Regions from separate parts of the Lactococcus protaetiae genome, predicted to be linked through region 3. Evidence: predicted binding sites of a transcription regulator. Region 3 holds the regulator's gene; each other region holds the start of a gene.

The links. The regulator Rex, encoded in region 3, represses fermentation and respiration genes when NADH is low (regulators of the CRP and FNR family bind a similar motif). The targets are predictions, from matches to a motif close to TTGTGAANTANTTCACAA.
Region 1: the regulator Rex is predicted to act here: its motif matches at 2,788-2,805, upstream of FLP15_RS00095 (class II fructose-bisphosphate aldolase).
Region 2: the regulator Rex is predicted to act here: its motif matches at 1,972-1,989, upstream of adhE (bifunctional acetaldehyde-CoA/alcohol dehydrogenase).

What each region holds. Positions count from the first base shown of each region.
Region 1 covers NZ_CP041356.1:21,394-26,405, reverse strand. The annotation lists rRNA gene FLP15_RS00140 (23S ribosomal RNA) at 1-1,836, shown strand, start outside; rRNA gene rrf (5S ribosomal RNA) at 1,920-2,034, shown strand; tRNA gene FLP15_RS00130 (tRNA-Val) at 2,038-2,110, shown strand; tRNA gene FLP15_RS00125 (tRNA-Asp) at 2,138-2,210, shown strand; tRNA gene FLP15_RS00120 (tRNA-Lys) at 2,228-2,300, shown strand; tRNA gene FLP15_RS00115 (tRNA-Leu) at 2,310-2,391, shown strand; tRNA gene FLP15_RS00110 (tRNA-Thr) at 2,405-2,477, shown strand; tRNA gene FLP15_RS00105 (tRNA-Gly) at 2,499-2,570, shown strand; tRNA gene FLP15_RS00100 (tRNA-Leu) at 2,605-2,690, shown strand; gene FLP15_RS00095 (class II fructose-bisphosphate aldolase) at 2,850-3,746, shown strand; partial or broken gene FLP15_RS00090 (amidase domain-containing protein) at 4,024-5,012, shown strand, end outside.
Region 2 covers NZ_CP041356.1:299,303-304,314, forward strand. The annotation lists gene rpsB (30S ribosomal protein S2) at 1-524, opposite strand, end outside; partial or broken gene FLP15_RS01425 (lactonase family protein) at 829-1,853, shown strand; gene adhE (bifunctional acetaldehyde-CoA/alcohol dehydrogenase) at 2,075-4,753, shown strand; gene FLP15_RS01435 (hypothetical protein) at 4,846-5,012, opposite strand, start outside.
Region 3 covers NZ_CP041356.1:1,737,680-1,742,691, forward strand. The annotation lists gene FLP15_RS08390 (sortase family protein) at 1-784, shown strand, start outside; gene FLP15_RS08395 (helix-turn-helix domain-containing protein) at 835-1,341, shown strand; gene FLP15_RS08400 (redox-sensing transcriptional repressor Rex) at 1,534-2,181, opposite strand; gene FLP15_RS08405 (DUF4097 family beta strand repeat-containing protein) at 2,420-3,295, opposite strand; gene FLP15_RS08410 (DUF1700 domain-containing protein) at 3,295-3,912, opposite strand; gene FLP15_RS08415 (PadR family transcriptional regulator) at 3,905-4,219, opposite strand; gene FLP15_RS08420 (Spx/MgsR family RNA polymerase-binding regulatory protein) at 4,392-4,784, shown strand.

The sequences.
Region 1 (5,012 bases), 980 kb from region 3:
AAAAGGATGTGGGGTTGCACAGACAACTAGGATGTTAGCTCAGAAGCAGCTATCATTCAAAGAGTGCGTAATAGCTCACTAGTCGAGTGACCCTGCGCCGAAAATGTACCGGGGCTAAACATATTACCGAAGCTTTGGATTGATATATTATCAATGGTAGGAGAGCGTTCTTAACCGCGAAGAAGGTATACCGTGAGGAGTGCTGGAGCGTTAAGAAGTGAGAATGCCGGTATGAGTAGCGCAAGATAAGTGAGAATCTTATCCACCGTAAGACTAAGGTTTCCAGGGGAAGGCTCGTCCGCCCTGGGTTAGTCGGGACCTAAGGCGAGGCCGAAAGGCGTAGTCGATGGACAACTGGTTGATATTCCAGTACTAGATATGATCGTGATGGAGGGACGCAGTAGGCTAAGAGATGCCAGTTAATGGATTCTGGTCTAAGCAGTGAGGTGTGAGATGTGTCAAATGCATTTCTCTTTAACATTGAGCTGTAATGGGGAAGCAACTACGGTTGCGAACTCTCTGATGTCACACTGCCAAGAAAAGCTTCTAGCGTAAAGTCATATCTACCCGTACCGCAAACCGACACAGGTAGTCGAGGCGAGTAGCCTCAGGTGATCGAGAGAACTCTCGTTAAGGAACTCGGCAAAATAGCCCCGTAACTTCGGGAGAAGGGGTGCTGGTGTAAAAGCCAGCCGCAGTGAATAGGCCCAAGCAACTGTTTATCAAAAACACAGCTCTCTGCTAAACCGCAAGGTGATGTATAGGGGTGACGCCTGCCCGGTGCTGGAAGGTTAAGAGGAGGAGTTAGCGTAAGCGAAGCCCTGAATTGAAGCCCCAGTAAACGGCGGCCGTAACTATAACGGTCCTAAGGTAGCGAAATTCCTTGTCGGGTAAGTTCCGACCCGCACGAAAGGCGTAATGATTTGGGCACTGTCTCAACGAGAGACTCGGTGAAATTTTAGTACCTGTGAAGATGCAGGTTACCCGCGACAGGACGGAAAGACCCCATGGAGCTTTACTGTAGTTTGATATTGAGTACCTGTAAGTCATGTACAGGATAGGTAGGAGCCATTGAGATAGGGACGCTAGTTTCTATTGAGGCGTTGTTGGGATACTACCCTTGACTTATGGTTACTCTAACCCGCTGGCAATATCGGCCAGGGAGACAGTGTCTGACGGACAGTTTGACTGGGGCGGTCGCCTCCTAAAGAGTAACGGAGGCGCCCAAAGGTTCCCTCAGATTGGTTGGAAATCAATCGTAGAGTGTAAAGGTATAAGGGAGCTTGACTGCGAGAGCTACAACTCGAGCAGGTAGGAAACTAGGGCTTAGTGATCCGGTGGTACCGCATGGAAGGGCCATCGCTCAACGGATAAAAGCTACCCTGGGGATAACAGGCTTATCTCCCCCAAGAGTTCACATCGACGGGAGGTTTGGCACCTCGATGTCGGCTCGTCGCATCCTGGGGCTGTAGTCGGTCCCAAGGGTTGGGCTGTTCGCCCATTAAAGCGGCACGCGAGCTGGGTTCAGAACGTCGTGAGACAGTTCGGTCCCTATCCGTCGCGGGCGTAGGAAATTTGAGAGGATCTGTCCTTAGTACGAGAGGACCGGGATGGACCTACCGCTGGTGTACCAGTTGTTCCGCCAGGAGCACGGCTGGATAGCTATGTAGGGAAGGGATAAGCGCTGAAAGCATCTAAGTGCGAAGCCCACCTCAAGATGAGATTTCCCATTCGTAAGAATTAAGAGCCCAGAGAGATGATCTGGTTGATAGGCTGGAAGTGGAAGCCCTGTGAGGGTGGAGCGGACCAGTACTAATCGCTCGAGGACTTTACCAAAAGAGTCAACTATAAAATGCTTAAGGTTTAGAAGTTAGAAGGATTGTTATTTAGTTTTGAATGTTCAAAGGAACATTTAAAGATTTGGTCATCATTGCGATGGAGATACACCTGTTCCCATGTCGAACACAGCAGTTAAGTCCATCTACGGCGGAAGTACTTGGGGGTTGCCCCTGGGAGATAGGCGAGTGGCCAAGTTTGGGGAGTTTAGCTCAGCTGGGAGAGCATCTGCCTTACAAGCAGAGGGTCAGCGGTTCGATCCCGTTAACTCCCATAGGTTGATTCAGCCTTTATTTGAATAGGTTCCGTAGTGTAGCGGTTATCACGTCGCCCTGTCACGGCGAAGATCGCGGGTTCGATTCCCGTCGGAACCGTTAGTCAATAGACTAATGACTCGTTAGCTCAGTTGGTAGAGCATTTGACTTTTAATCAAAGGGTCGCTGGTTCGAGCCCAGCACGGGTCATAATTCCTCGCGGATGTGGCGGAATTGGCAGACGCACTAGATTTAGGATCTAGCGCTTAACAGCGTGGGGGTTCAAGTCCCTTCATCCGCATCTTTAGGTATTAGCCGACTTAGCTCAGTTGGTAGAGCATCTGATTTGTAATCAGAGGGTCGCGTGTTCGAATCATGTAGTCGGCATTGTCGGAAGACACAAGCGTTGCGAACGTAGTTCAGGGGTAGAACACAACCTTGCCATGGTTGGGGTCGCGAGTTCGAATCTCGTCGTTCGCTTAATTTCTCCCCAGTGGGAGTTTTTCTATAATCACCCGGGGTGGCGGAACTGGCAGACGCACAGGACTTAAAATCCTGCGAGGGGTAACCTTCGTACCGGTTCGAAACCGGTCCTCGGGATTATATATAGTTGGTAACTAAGTTACCAACTTTTTTACTACTTTAGTCTCAAACCGCGTAGTTAAGCGATTACTTTTATCTTTTGATGTGCTAACACTAGAAAAATACTTCACAAAATGCTATACTAGGTAAGTAATAAAATATTCGGAGGATTTTGAAATGGCAATCGTTTCAGCAGAAAAATTCGTACAAGCCGCTCGTGATAACGGATACGCTATCGGTGGTTTCAACACAAACAACCTTGAATGGACACAAGCTATCTTGCGTGCAGCAGAAGCTAAAAAGACTCCTGTATTGATCCAAACTTCTATGGGTGCGGCTAAATACATGGGTGGTTACAAAATGTGTAAACTTCTCATTGAAACTCTTGTTGAATCAATGGGTATTACTGTTCCTGTGGCTATTCACCTTGACCATGGTCACTTTGAAGATGCTTTGGAGTGTATTGAAGTTGGTTACTCTTCATTAATGTTTGATGGTTCACATCTTCCAATTGAAGAAAACCTTAAATATGCTGAAGAAGTTATCGCAAAAGCACACGCAAAAGGAATCTCTGTAGAGTGTGAAGTTGGCACTATTGGTGGTGAAGAAGATGGTATCATCGGTGATGGTGAACTTGCTCCTATCGAAGATGCTGTTGCTATGGCTAAACTTGGTGTAGACTTCCTTGCAGCTGGTATTGGTAATATTCACGGACCTTATCCAGAAGGATGGACTGGTCTTCATATTGATCACTTAGAAAAATTGAATGCTGCTTTGGTTGAAGCTATGGGACACAATGTGCCAATCGTACTTCACGGTGGTTCAGGTATCCCTGATGATCAAATTCGTGAAGCTATTGCGAACGGTGTTGCTAAAGTTAATGTTAATACGGAATGTCAACTTGCTTTTGCAGCTGCAACTCGTAAATTCGTTAATGAATTTGATGCTAATGAAGCAGAATACATGAAGAAAAAACTCTTTGACCCACGTAAATTCTTGAAACCTGGTTTTGATGCAATTACTGCGTCTGTTGAAGAACGTATTGATGTGTTTGGTTCAGCAAACAAAGCTTAAGAATTAGTAATAAATCTTAATAAAGAGGAAATCTGCCATTTTGGCAGATTTTTTTGTTTATAGGAGTGATATTTTAGATTAATTTACGTATATATAAGTATGAGAAGTGATTAGCTTGCGTTATAATTTAGAAAGTGTTACAATATTGTAATAAGAGTGTTATCATAAATTTCATTGAGAGCGAGTAGAATAAAAAGAGGTTTTGATTTTGAAGGTTGAAAATAGTAAAAAAAGAACTGGAAAGACCTACAAGCTAGTAGCAGGTACAGCACTAGCCTTGGGGATAAGTACGTTTGGTGCTACGGCTCATGCAGATGAGTTACCAGTTTCGAATGAGGTGACGTGTACGTCACAGGTTGTGAATAATGGTAATGAATTAGTAACGAGTGATGATTCGGGTCAAACGAATACAGGTGATACGGGTCAAGTAACAACAGATAATAATAATGAGACGCCAGACAATACGCCAGATGAGACGGGAAGCAATGGGGAGAGTTCGGAAGGAACGGGAAATTCAGGAGATGATTCGTCAGTCACGCCTCCAGATGAAACTAAACCTACGGAGCCTAGCACGCCGCCTACTCCACCGAGTACGCCGGATAAACCGAAACCGACGCCTCCAAAACCAAGCACACCAGCATCACCAAGTAAGCCGAAGCCAGCATCACCTAAGCCAAGTACTCCGAGTAAAACGATTAGCTCATCTACAAAAACTGTAACAAGTCATGTTTTTTCACATTCTGAAACAGTTGTTTCTAGTTATGCGAATTCTGCTTATTATCAGTCTTCGACAGTGGGAAGCTCAAAGCTGAGTAACGCCACTTCCATTTATACAGGTCCTGTATTGAAGAAAATAGAGGCGGCTCAACCCATTAAGAAAATTGATACGTCTAGCCCAGAAGCTTTCATCAAGAGTATTGCACCTCGAGTACAGGTTTTGGCGGGGAAAAATAATCTTTTTGCTTCGATTATCTTGGCGCAAGCGATTTTAGAGTCGGGTTATGGTCAAAGTAATATGGCTCAGAAGTACTTTAATATTTTCAATATTACAGGGGCTTATTTAGGGAAATCAGTGACATTCCAAACGCAAGAATTTGCTGGAACTAATCCTTATTTTACTCAACAGAGTTTTCGGGTTTATAGTAACTATGATCAATCTTTAGATGATTATATTAACTTAATGTTGAAAGGGACGACTTGGAATCCAGATATTTATGCAGGTTCTTGGAAGTCTCAGTCGAAAACTTATCAAGAAGCAGCGGAATC
Region 2 (5,012 bases), 1.3 Mb from region 3:
TCTTTAACTGCGATTTGTTCAGCATGTGGGTCAACAATATACAGTACATCTGGAATACGAGGCATATCAGCGATACCACCAATGAATTTTTCAAGACGTTCACGCTCTTTATTAAGAAGAACTACTTCTTTCTTGGGTAAAACTTCGAAAGTTCCTTCTTCTTCCATTTTGTTGATTTCTTTAAGGCGTGACACACGTGTTTGGATAGTATTCCAGTTAGTGAGCATACCGCCTAACCAACGATGGTTTACGTAGTATTGACCAGCACGAAGTGCTTCTTCTTTAACTGCTTCAGCAGCTTGCTTTTTAGTACCAACAAAAAGAACTACTGCACCTTCTTGTGAAGCGTTTTTTACATAATTGTAAGCATCGTCAACAAGTTTTACAGTTTTTTGAAGGTCGATAACATGAATACCATTACGTTCTGTGAAGATGTATGGTTTCATTTTAGGGTTCCAACGACGAGTTTGGTGTCCAAAATGCACACCAGCTTCAAGAAGTTGTTTCATTGAAATAACTGACATTTTACTGTCTCCTTTTAAAATAGTTTTATCCTCTTTTGACCGTCAACCAGTGCCGCTACACTATGCGCACTACGACAATGTCCAATCAAAATGCGAAATGGTTGCACTGCAACTCACTTATTATACACTCTTATAGAATATTTTGCAAGTCGAATTTCAATAAGTTTTATCTCTCTAACTTTTTATATCCTGACTCTATTCATATTTAGAATTTTTTCTAAGAAAAAAATTAAATAATTTCGCTGTAAACGCTTATTTATGATAAAATGATGGTATGAACTTAAAAGTGAGATAAGGAGAAACGATGAAAGAAAAAATTCTTCTAGGTGGTTACACCAAACGTGTATCTAAAGGGTTTACAGTGTGATATTGGATACTAAAAGTGCTCAATTATCAGATTTGAATGAAGTGGCTACTGTGCAAAACCCTACTTACATTACCATTGATGAGCATAATCATCTTTATACCTGTGCTGCAGATGGAAATGGTGGAGGAGTTGCTGCATTTGATTTTGATGGAAAAACAGCCAAACATATCAATAACGTAACAAGTACAGGCGCTCCACTTTGCTACGTCGCCGTTGATGAAGCAAGACAATTAGTATATGGTGCAAATTATCATCTTGGTGAAATACGCGTTTACAAAATTCAACTCGATGGTTCTCTTAAACTGACCGATACTGTTAAGCATGAGGGCTCTGGACCTCGCCCTGAACAAAATGCTGCCCATGTCCATTATGCTGACTTAACTCCCGATGGTCGATTAGTCACTTGTGATTTAGGTACTGATGAGGTGACAGTATACGATGTAATCGGCGAAGGAAAACTGAATATTGTAACGATTTATCGTGCTGAAAAAGGAATGGGAGCACGTCATTTAACTTTCCACCCAAATGGAAAAATTGCTTACTTAGCTGGCGAATTAAACTCAACAGTTGAGGTTTTGAGCTACAATGAAGAAAAAGGACGATTTGCTCGTGTCCAAACAATCACTACTCTCCCTGAAAGTCATGAAGGCTTCAATGGCGTAGCTGCTATTCGCATTTCTTCTGATGGAAAGTTCCTCTATGTTTCTAATCGTGGAAATGATTCCTTAGCAATTTATCAAGTTAGCCCTCTTGGTACAAAACTTGAAATCATAGGATGGGTACCAACTGAAGGAAATATTCCACGTGACTTTAACTTTAACAAAACCGAAGACTTTATTATCGTTGCTCACCAAAATTCAGATAATTTAACTTTATTTGCTCGTGATAAATCAACTGGTAAATTGACTTTAGAGCAAAAAGATTTTTATGCCCCTGAAGCAACTTGTGTCCTTCCCTTATAAAACAAAATAATTGAACGTAAAAAATATTGTCAAATCTTTAAAATCATGGATTTGACAATATTTTTACGCCTTAATGTAAGCGCTATCTAATTTATCTGATTTTTTAATTTAATAAAAATTGTAAAAGTCATCACAATATTACTTGACATGGGAATAAATGTTTGTTAAAATATTCACGTAATGGTAAGTGAAAAAAATCACAAAGGAGAATCTATTTACTTATGCCAAAAGAAAAAACTGAGCTGACTGCTGAAGAAAAAATGGCTCAAGCCGTAAAATATACTGACGGTCTTGTCAAAAAAGCTCACGAAGCTGTACTAAAATTTGAAGGTTATACTCAAGAACAAGTTGACACAATTGTGGCCGCTATGGCACTAGCTGCAAGCGAACACTCATTGGAGCTTGCTCATGAAGCTGTAAACGAAACAGGACGCGGTGTGGTTGAGGATAAAGACACTAAGAATCGTTTTGCTTCTGAATCAGTTTATCACTCTATCAAGAACGACAAAACGGTCGGTGTGATTGGTGAAAACAAGGTTGCAGGTAGTGTTGAAATTGCAAGTCCTCTTGGAGTCTTGGCAGGTATTGTTCCAACTACCAATCCAACTTCTACTGCAATCTTTAAATCATTATTGGCAGCGAAAACACGTAACGCTATTGTTTTTGCTTTCCATCCACAAGCTCAAGGATGTTCAAGTCATGCTGCTAAGATTGTATACGATGCTGCTGTTGCAGCCGGAGCTCCTGAAAACTTTATCCAATGGGTAGAAAAACCTAGTCTTGACAATACAACTGCCTTGATTCAAAATCATGGTATTGCATCTATCCTTGCTACTGGCGGACCAGGTATGGTCAATGCTGCACTCAAATCTGGTAATCCTTCACTCGGCGTTGGTGCTGGTAATGGTGCAGTCTATATTGATGCTACAGCTAATGTTGAACGCGCGGTTGAAGACTTACTCATGTCTAAACGTTTTGATAATGGGATGATTTGTGCAACTGAAAATTCTGCTGTTATCGCAGCTGAAATCTACGATGAATTTGTTGCTAAAATGCAAACTCAGGGTGCTTATATGGTGCCTAAAAAAGATTACAAAGCTATTGAATCATTTGTTTTTGTTCAACGTGGTGGTGAAGGCTGGGGAGTAACTGGACCCGTTGCCGGTCGTTCAGGTCAATGGATTGCTGAACAGGCGGGTGTAAAAGTGCCTACTGATAAAGATGTTTTACTCTTTGAACTCGACAAGAAAAACATTGGTGAGGCACTTTCATCTGAAAAACTAAGCCCATTGCTTTCTATTTATAAATCAAATTCACGTGAAGAAGGAATCGAAATTGTCCGTAGTCTTCTGCACTATCAAGGTGCTGGGCATAATGCCGCTATCCAAATCGGCGCAATGGATGATCCATTTGTTAAAGAATTTGGTGAAAAAGTCGAAGCTTCTCGTATCTTAGTCAATCAACCTGATTCAATCGGCGGTGTTGGGGATATTTATACTGACGCAATGCGTCCATCGTTGACACTTGGTACTGGTTCTTGGGGGAAAAATTCGCTCTCACATAATTTGAGCACATATGATCTATTGAATATTAAAACAGTGGCAAAACGTCGTAATCGCCCACAATGGGTTCGTTTGCCAAAAGAAATCTACTACGAAAAAAATTCTATTTCTTACTTGCAAGATTTACCACACGTGCATAAAGCCTTTATCGTAGCTGACCCAGGTATGGTAAAATTTGGTTTTGTTGATAAGGTGTTGGAACAACTTGCAGTTCGTACAACTCAAGTACAAACAAGTATCTATGGTTCTGTTCAACCTGACCCAACTCTATCGGAAGCTATCGCGATTGCTCGTCAAATGAATGAGTTCCACCCTGACACGGTCATCGCAATCGGTGGTGGTTCTGCCCTTGATGCTGCAAAAATTGGTCGTTTGATTTATGAGTATTCACATCGTGGAGAAGTTGATTTAGCTGATGATAAAGCGTTGAAACATCTCTTTGAAGAATTAGCTCAAAAATTCATGGATATTCGTAAACGTGTTGTAAAATTCTATAACCAACGTCAAACTCAGATGGTATGTATCCCTACAACATCTGGTACAGGTTCTGAGGTAACTCCATTTGCCGTTATCACTGACGATGAGACTCATGTAAAATACCCACTCGCCGACTACCAATTGACACCTCAAGTAGCCATTGTTGACCCTGAGTTTGTTATGACTGTACCAAAACGTACTGTAGCTTGGTCTGGTATAGATGCACTCTCTCACGCTCTTGAATCTTATGTTTCTGTTATGGCTTCTGACTATACTAAACCTTATTCATTGCGTGCGATTAAGTTGATTTTTGAAAACTTGGAAACTTCTTACAAATATGATCCAAGTCATCCGTCTAAAGAAGGTCAAGTTGCTCGCGAAAATATGCACAATGCGGCGACTATCGCTGGTATGGCTTTTGCTCAAGCTTTCCTCGGTATCAATCACTCACTTGCTCACAAAACTGGTGGTGAATTCCACTTGCCACACGGTCTTGCGATTGCGATCGCAATGCCACATGTCATCAAGTTTAATGCTGTAACTGGTAACGTTAAGCGTACACCATTCCCACGCTATGAAACTTACCGTGCTCAGGAAGATTACGCCGAAATTGCACGTTATATCGGCTTGACTGGTAAAGATGATGCTGAATTGGTGGATGCTTTGATTGCTAAAATCCATGAACTTACAGATGCAGTTGATATTGACGTGACGCTTTCAGGCAATGGTGTGAAGAAAGAACAACTTGAAAGTCAACTCGACAAACTTGCAAACTTGGTTTATGATGACCAATGTACGCCTGCTAACCCTCGTCAACCTCGAATTGATGAACTTAAACAACTTTTGTTGAATCAATTTTGATGTTTGAATCCTTTAGTGAAGGATGATAATAATATGTTAAACCCGTCTGTTTAGTCACAGGCGGGTTTTAAATACACAAGAATAAAAAGAAACTACCTTAAAGCATAGTTTCTCCTATTGCGAGTAATATCTCGAATAATCCAAGCAATCAAGAAGATATTAACAACGGCAAACACATAGTAACCCCAGTAGAGCATATCGCTAAGCATAAACTTGATTACCTCAAGTCCAACCAATCCTTCGGATAAGTTTTTAAAAA
Region 3 (5,012 bases):
GAATAGTATTGAGGTAGGGAAGACAGAACAGCTCTCAAATTATAATTTAGATAAGATTAATCGTGCTAATTATACAGAGTCAGATGTCACATCTGTTGGGATTGGAAATTATGCTGAGGCTAAGATAAATTTTAATCAAACAGTCAATGATTGGGGTGTTGGGAAAATAGTAATCCCTAGTCAACAAATTAATCTTCCAATATTGGCTGGGATGAATAATGATAATTTATTGAATGGTGCAGCTACGTATAGTGTTCAGCAGCAGTTGGGAAAGGGAAATTATGTTTTGCTTGCACACAATATTCCTAATAACAAAGGAGAGTCAAGTCCAGTTCTTTTGGGAAAAATCAATAAGTTAAAAAAGGGAGATGTGATTTATGCCTCAGATTTCAAAAATGTTTATGTTTATAAAGTTACGACAAATCAGGTCGTTAAGGAAACTGAGACACAATATATTGAACAGCCACAAGATAGGAGAAGTGGGGCAATGATTACTCTTATTCGTTGTGAAGGTGGAATGGGAACTCAATTTCGTCGTGTTGTACAGGGAGATTTGGTGAAAAAAGAGTCATTAAATCAACTAGATAACGAACGTTTAAAGGATTTGGGGATGAGCAGAACGGCATCTAAGTTATCTAGCGAAATATATACTGGCTCTAGTTATTCGTCAATTACTGTTTTAGGGATGAGGATTGCAGCGGCTATTATTAATAATCCGATGCAAACTCTTATTCCTATTGTGTTACTTTTGATGGTTCCTATTCTTTTTTTAAATTTACTTTGAGTTTTGCGCTAGAGAAGAAGTGATAGGAGTGATAAAGGAGTCAGAGATTTATGGGCAATCTTGAAAAACAAAAAGAAATCAATGAACGAATAAAAGCGATTAAGAAAGTCATTCAGCGTTATAGAATCCCAATTTTAAGGCTTTCAGAAAAAATAGATTATCCGGGAACGATAGTGGCTGATGTTTTGTTTTTTAGAAAAAAAGCTGGGGATGATTTTTTGGAAAAGGTTGAAAAAGGATTGGAGGGGATTATTAGAGAAAACAGAAACTTGAATGTGATGACGAAGCAACATGATAGAGAAGAAAAAACTAAGGATTCATTTGAAAATTTAGGTTTTTTAGATTCAAAAGTTCCAGTAAAGTTTGGTGTAAAAATAAGGCGTATTCGCTATACGTTGAAATATTCAAAGGAGGAATTTGGTGAAAAACTTTCTCCAAGTTTATCAGTTCGTATTATCGATGAAATGGAAAATAACCAATTTGTTCCATCGCTAAGTTACCTTATCCAAATTGCAGATATGGGAAATGTGACATTAGACTGGCTTTTAAGAGATTAATGGCTTAAAGGAAGTATTTTAGGAGAGAGTGTGTGAATTCTGTCAGCACTTTTAAGTTAAAAAATAGTTCAATTATGAAAATTATGGAATTTAGACATCTCTGTAATTAGATTTATGTCTATGTTTTTTAATTGGTTTAACAAAAAAAGAATCACTTTATTGGCGATTCTTTTTATTACGGCTTGTCTATTTTTATTTATTGTCATTCATGAAGAAAAGCAATGTTTGAAGCTCTTTAGTGAGATCAATAGATTGAACAACAACATCTGATGGGACACGAAGGCGAATAGGCGCGAAATTTAGAATTCCTTTGATACCAGCTTTAATCAAAATATCAACGACTTCCTGAGCGTCTTCTTTTCTAACAGAAAGAATAGCAGTTTTAATATCTGATTTTTTTACATTTTTCTCTAAATCAGAAATATTAAAGATTGGGATACCATCGTCTGTCTGTGTACCCACTAATGGATTTCCAGAAATGTCATAGGCTTGAGTAATTCTCATTTTATTGCGTTCTTGGAAGTGGTAGTGAAGCAATGCTCGCCCGAGATTTCCCACCCCAATCAGTGCCAAATGTGTTTCTTGGTCTTGACCAAGTAATTCGCCGAAAAAGTCGCGTAATGCTTGTGTTTCATAACCATAACCACGGCGCCCAAGTTCACCGAAAAGAGAGAAGTCTCGACGGATTGTTGCAGCATCTACACCAATTTTTTCAGAAATCAATTGCGAATTGGTCCGTGTGATATTTTCCTCAACCAGATTTTTAAATAAACGATAATACTGAGGAAGACGTTTTGCGGTTGCTTTTGGTAAAGTTTTATTTAATTTAGTGTCAGTCATTTTTTTCTCCGTATAAAATGTGTATTTTAGCACATTTCATCTTAAATTTTTATTTCAAGAGTTAAATCTGTTTCTTTTGTGATAATTTTACCAAAAGTTTGTGAAATTATCAACCAAAAATAACGGAAGTGAATTATGACCGTTATTGTCAGCGCTGACAATGTGTTGTCAGACGAATAAATAATATAAATGAAGCATAAAAAAACTGTCAGCATACTGACAGTTTTTCTGTAATTAATTAGTGATTCAAATTAACCTGACTATCACTGACAGAAATTTTAAGGGCTTGATTCAAATTACCATCAGTAAAGGGAAAGCTTTGGCGCTGATGACTCACATGGAGTGCGCTATCTTGTCCATCAATCATCAGACCAGCTACCTTAGGATAATTTAATGTGAGTCGGCTATCATTAAGTGTCCACGTGCCAGATTTTTTGACAGTAAGTGCGCTTGTATCAAAAGCAGAATCATTGGCACTGACATTAAAGAGATTGGTCTGTAAGTTGGTCAGCATGAGGTGCGAGTCTGTCCCTTTAGAAATAAGGGTTGAAAATTGACTGTCTGAAATCTCAAGATGACTATCTGAGAAGTTAAGTACTGCCGGAGAAGCTACGGATAAATGACGAGCAGTCAACCTGGTATCACGAAACTGACCTGAAAAATTTTTCAAAGAAAAATGTTCTAGTGTTATTGTTGTATCAGAAAGTTGTAATTGTAAAGATTTAATCTGATTTTTGTCAGGAAGTGTGATGATTAACGACTCTTTTTGAGCAGAAGCAAAAGATAAAGTTGGACCTTTAAAACCAGTTGATTTTGTCTGAATGATTGCATTTTTTCCTTGAGAAGTAATCATTGTATTACGGTCAAGTAGGCGTGACTCAACTTTAAACTCAGAACCTTCTTTAAACGATACATTGACATCTGACGCATTAATTTTAAGATTTTCTACAGAGGAATTGAGAGTTTGATGAGCGACAATCATCTTGCTAAGTTGTGGATGACCATTTTTCCAGATGATACTTCTATGCGCTCCCATCCCGAATCCGATGAGTCCGAGTGCGCAACCTAAAACCAAAAGCACAGCACCAGCTATCATAAGATTTTTAAATTTCATCAAATTGCTCCCCTCACCTTAATATTCGATTTTTTTGTTAATTTGTAACCGATCCATTTGATAAATTTCATAAATAAATTAAACAAAATATGGGTAAATTCGAGTGTTAACGGAGTAAAAATAAATCCAAGACCGATAGCAACAAAAGCAATCCCTGTGAAGAAGATGAAAGTTATCAAACTCTGTGCGAGAATTCCAAAAGCAGAAATCAGAGTAAAAAATCCACTAAAAATCAGAGCAATTACTGTAATATAGCAAGAGAATAATAAGGCGAAAAGCACAATGCAGCAAGCAAATAAAACAAGAAAAAGACTTAAAGCGACAGGAAGCAACAAGGGAGAGGCAAAGAGTCCGAGAACAATCAACCAAACCAATTGCAATCTGTGTTTGGGGTTTTGAGGCTGAACAGCTGTACTATTTTCATCATCATGTTCTAAGAAATAGGTCATTTTGAGTGCTTGAGCAAATTTTTTTGGTGTTCCATATTTTTCTATAATTTGTTCTAAAGTGAGGTTTGCATCAAGAAAATATTCTTCATAGTATTCCAAAAGTTCAATGGTTTCTTTTTGAGGAATACCCGACAGGTGTTTTTGAACCTCATTAAGATAGTTATTCATCTGTTTCTCCTAACATTTCATCAATAATTTGTCGAAAGTTCTTCCAATCTTCTGTAATTTTTTTGAGTTCATCTTTTCCATCGGAAGTGATTCTGTAATAACGTCTCATTCTTCCTTCAAAAGGAACATCATAGGTTTCAAGTAATTCATTTTTTTTGAGACGACGGAGTACAGGATACATTGTTGATTCGCTTATAGGAAGCCGTTCTTGGACATTTTTTGTGATAATGTACCCATAAAGGTCTTCTTGATTAAGTAAGGCTAAAACGGTGCCGTCAAGTAAAAGACTTGGGATTTGAATTTCCATAGATTTCCTTTCTATATCGTTTATAATACTATATTATATGAAATATAGTATAAAGTCAAATTATTATGTGATACTTAAAACGTTTTCAAATGTATTCTTTTAATGATAAAATAGAATTACGATAGAAACAAAGATTTTCAGGAATCAGTGATCATTTAGTTAAGGAGAAAATATGATTAAACTTTATCTTAGTAGTTCTTGCACATCGTGTAGAAAAGCGAGAAAATGGTTACAAACTCATGGTATCGCGTTTAGAGAAATTAAATTATCACCAAATTTGCTGAGTAAGGAGGATTTAATCGGGATGTTATCCTTATCAGAAAATGGTTTTGAAGATATTATTTCTAGTCGAAGCAAGAAATACTTGGAAGTTGTTTATGATTTTGGAAATTTACACCTCGATGAAGCTATCGCTTTAATCCAAAGAGAGCCAAGATTTTTGAAGAGACCACTTATTTTAGATGAAAGACAATTACTGATTGGTTATAATAAAGAAAAAATTCGTAGTTTTATTCCTACGGAAGCACGTAGAGTTGCCTTGAAATCAAGAATGGTTCTAGCTTAAGCGTGGGGAAATGAGCAAATAGACTTACCAATATGAGTAAGTCTATTTTAATTTCGCAAAAATCTAGCTTTGTCTTTGCTTATATCTCCATATCGAAAAGAAAGAGAATCATAATTACTGATTAAATAATTGCTTCTTCAATGATGAGTTAGAAAAAGAGTACCAAAAGCCGATTTGAAATGATATAATTAATACGAGTGCCTGACAGCTAAAAATAGAAGTAAAGCT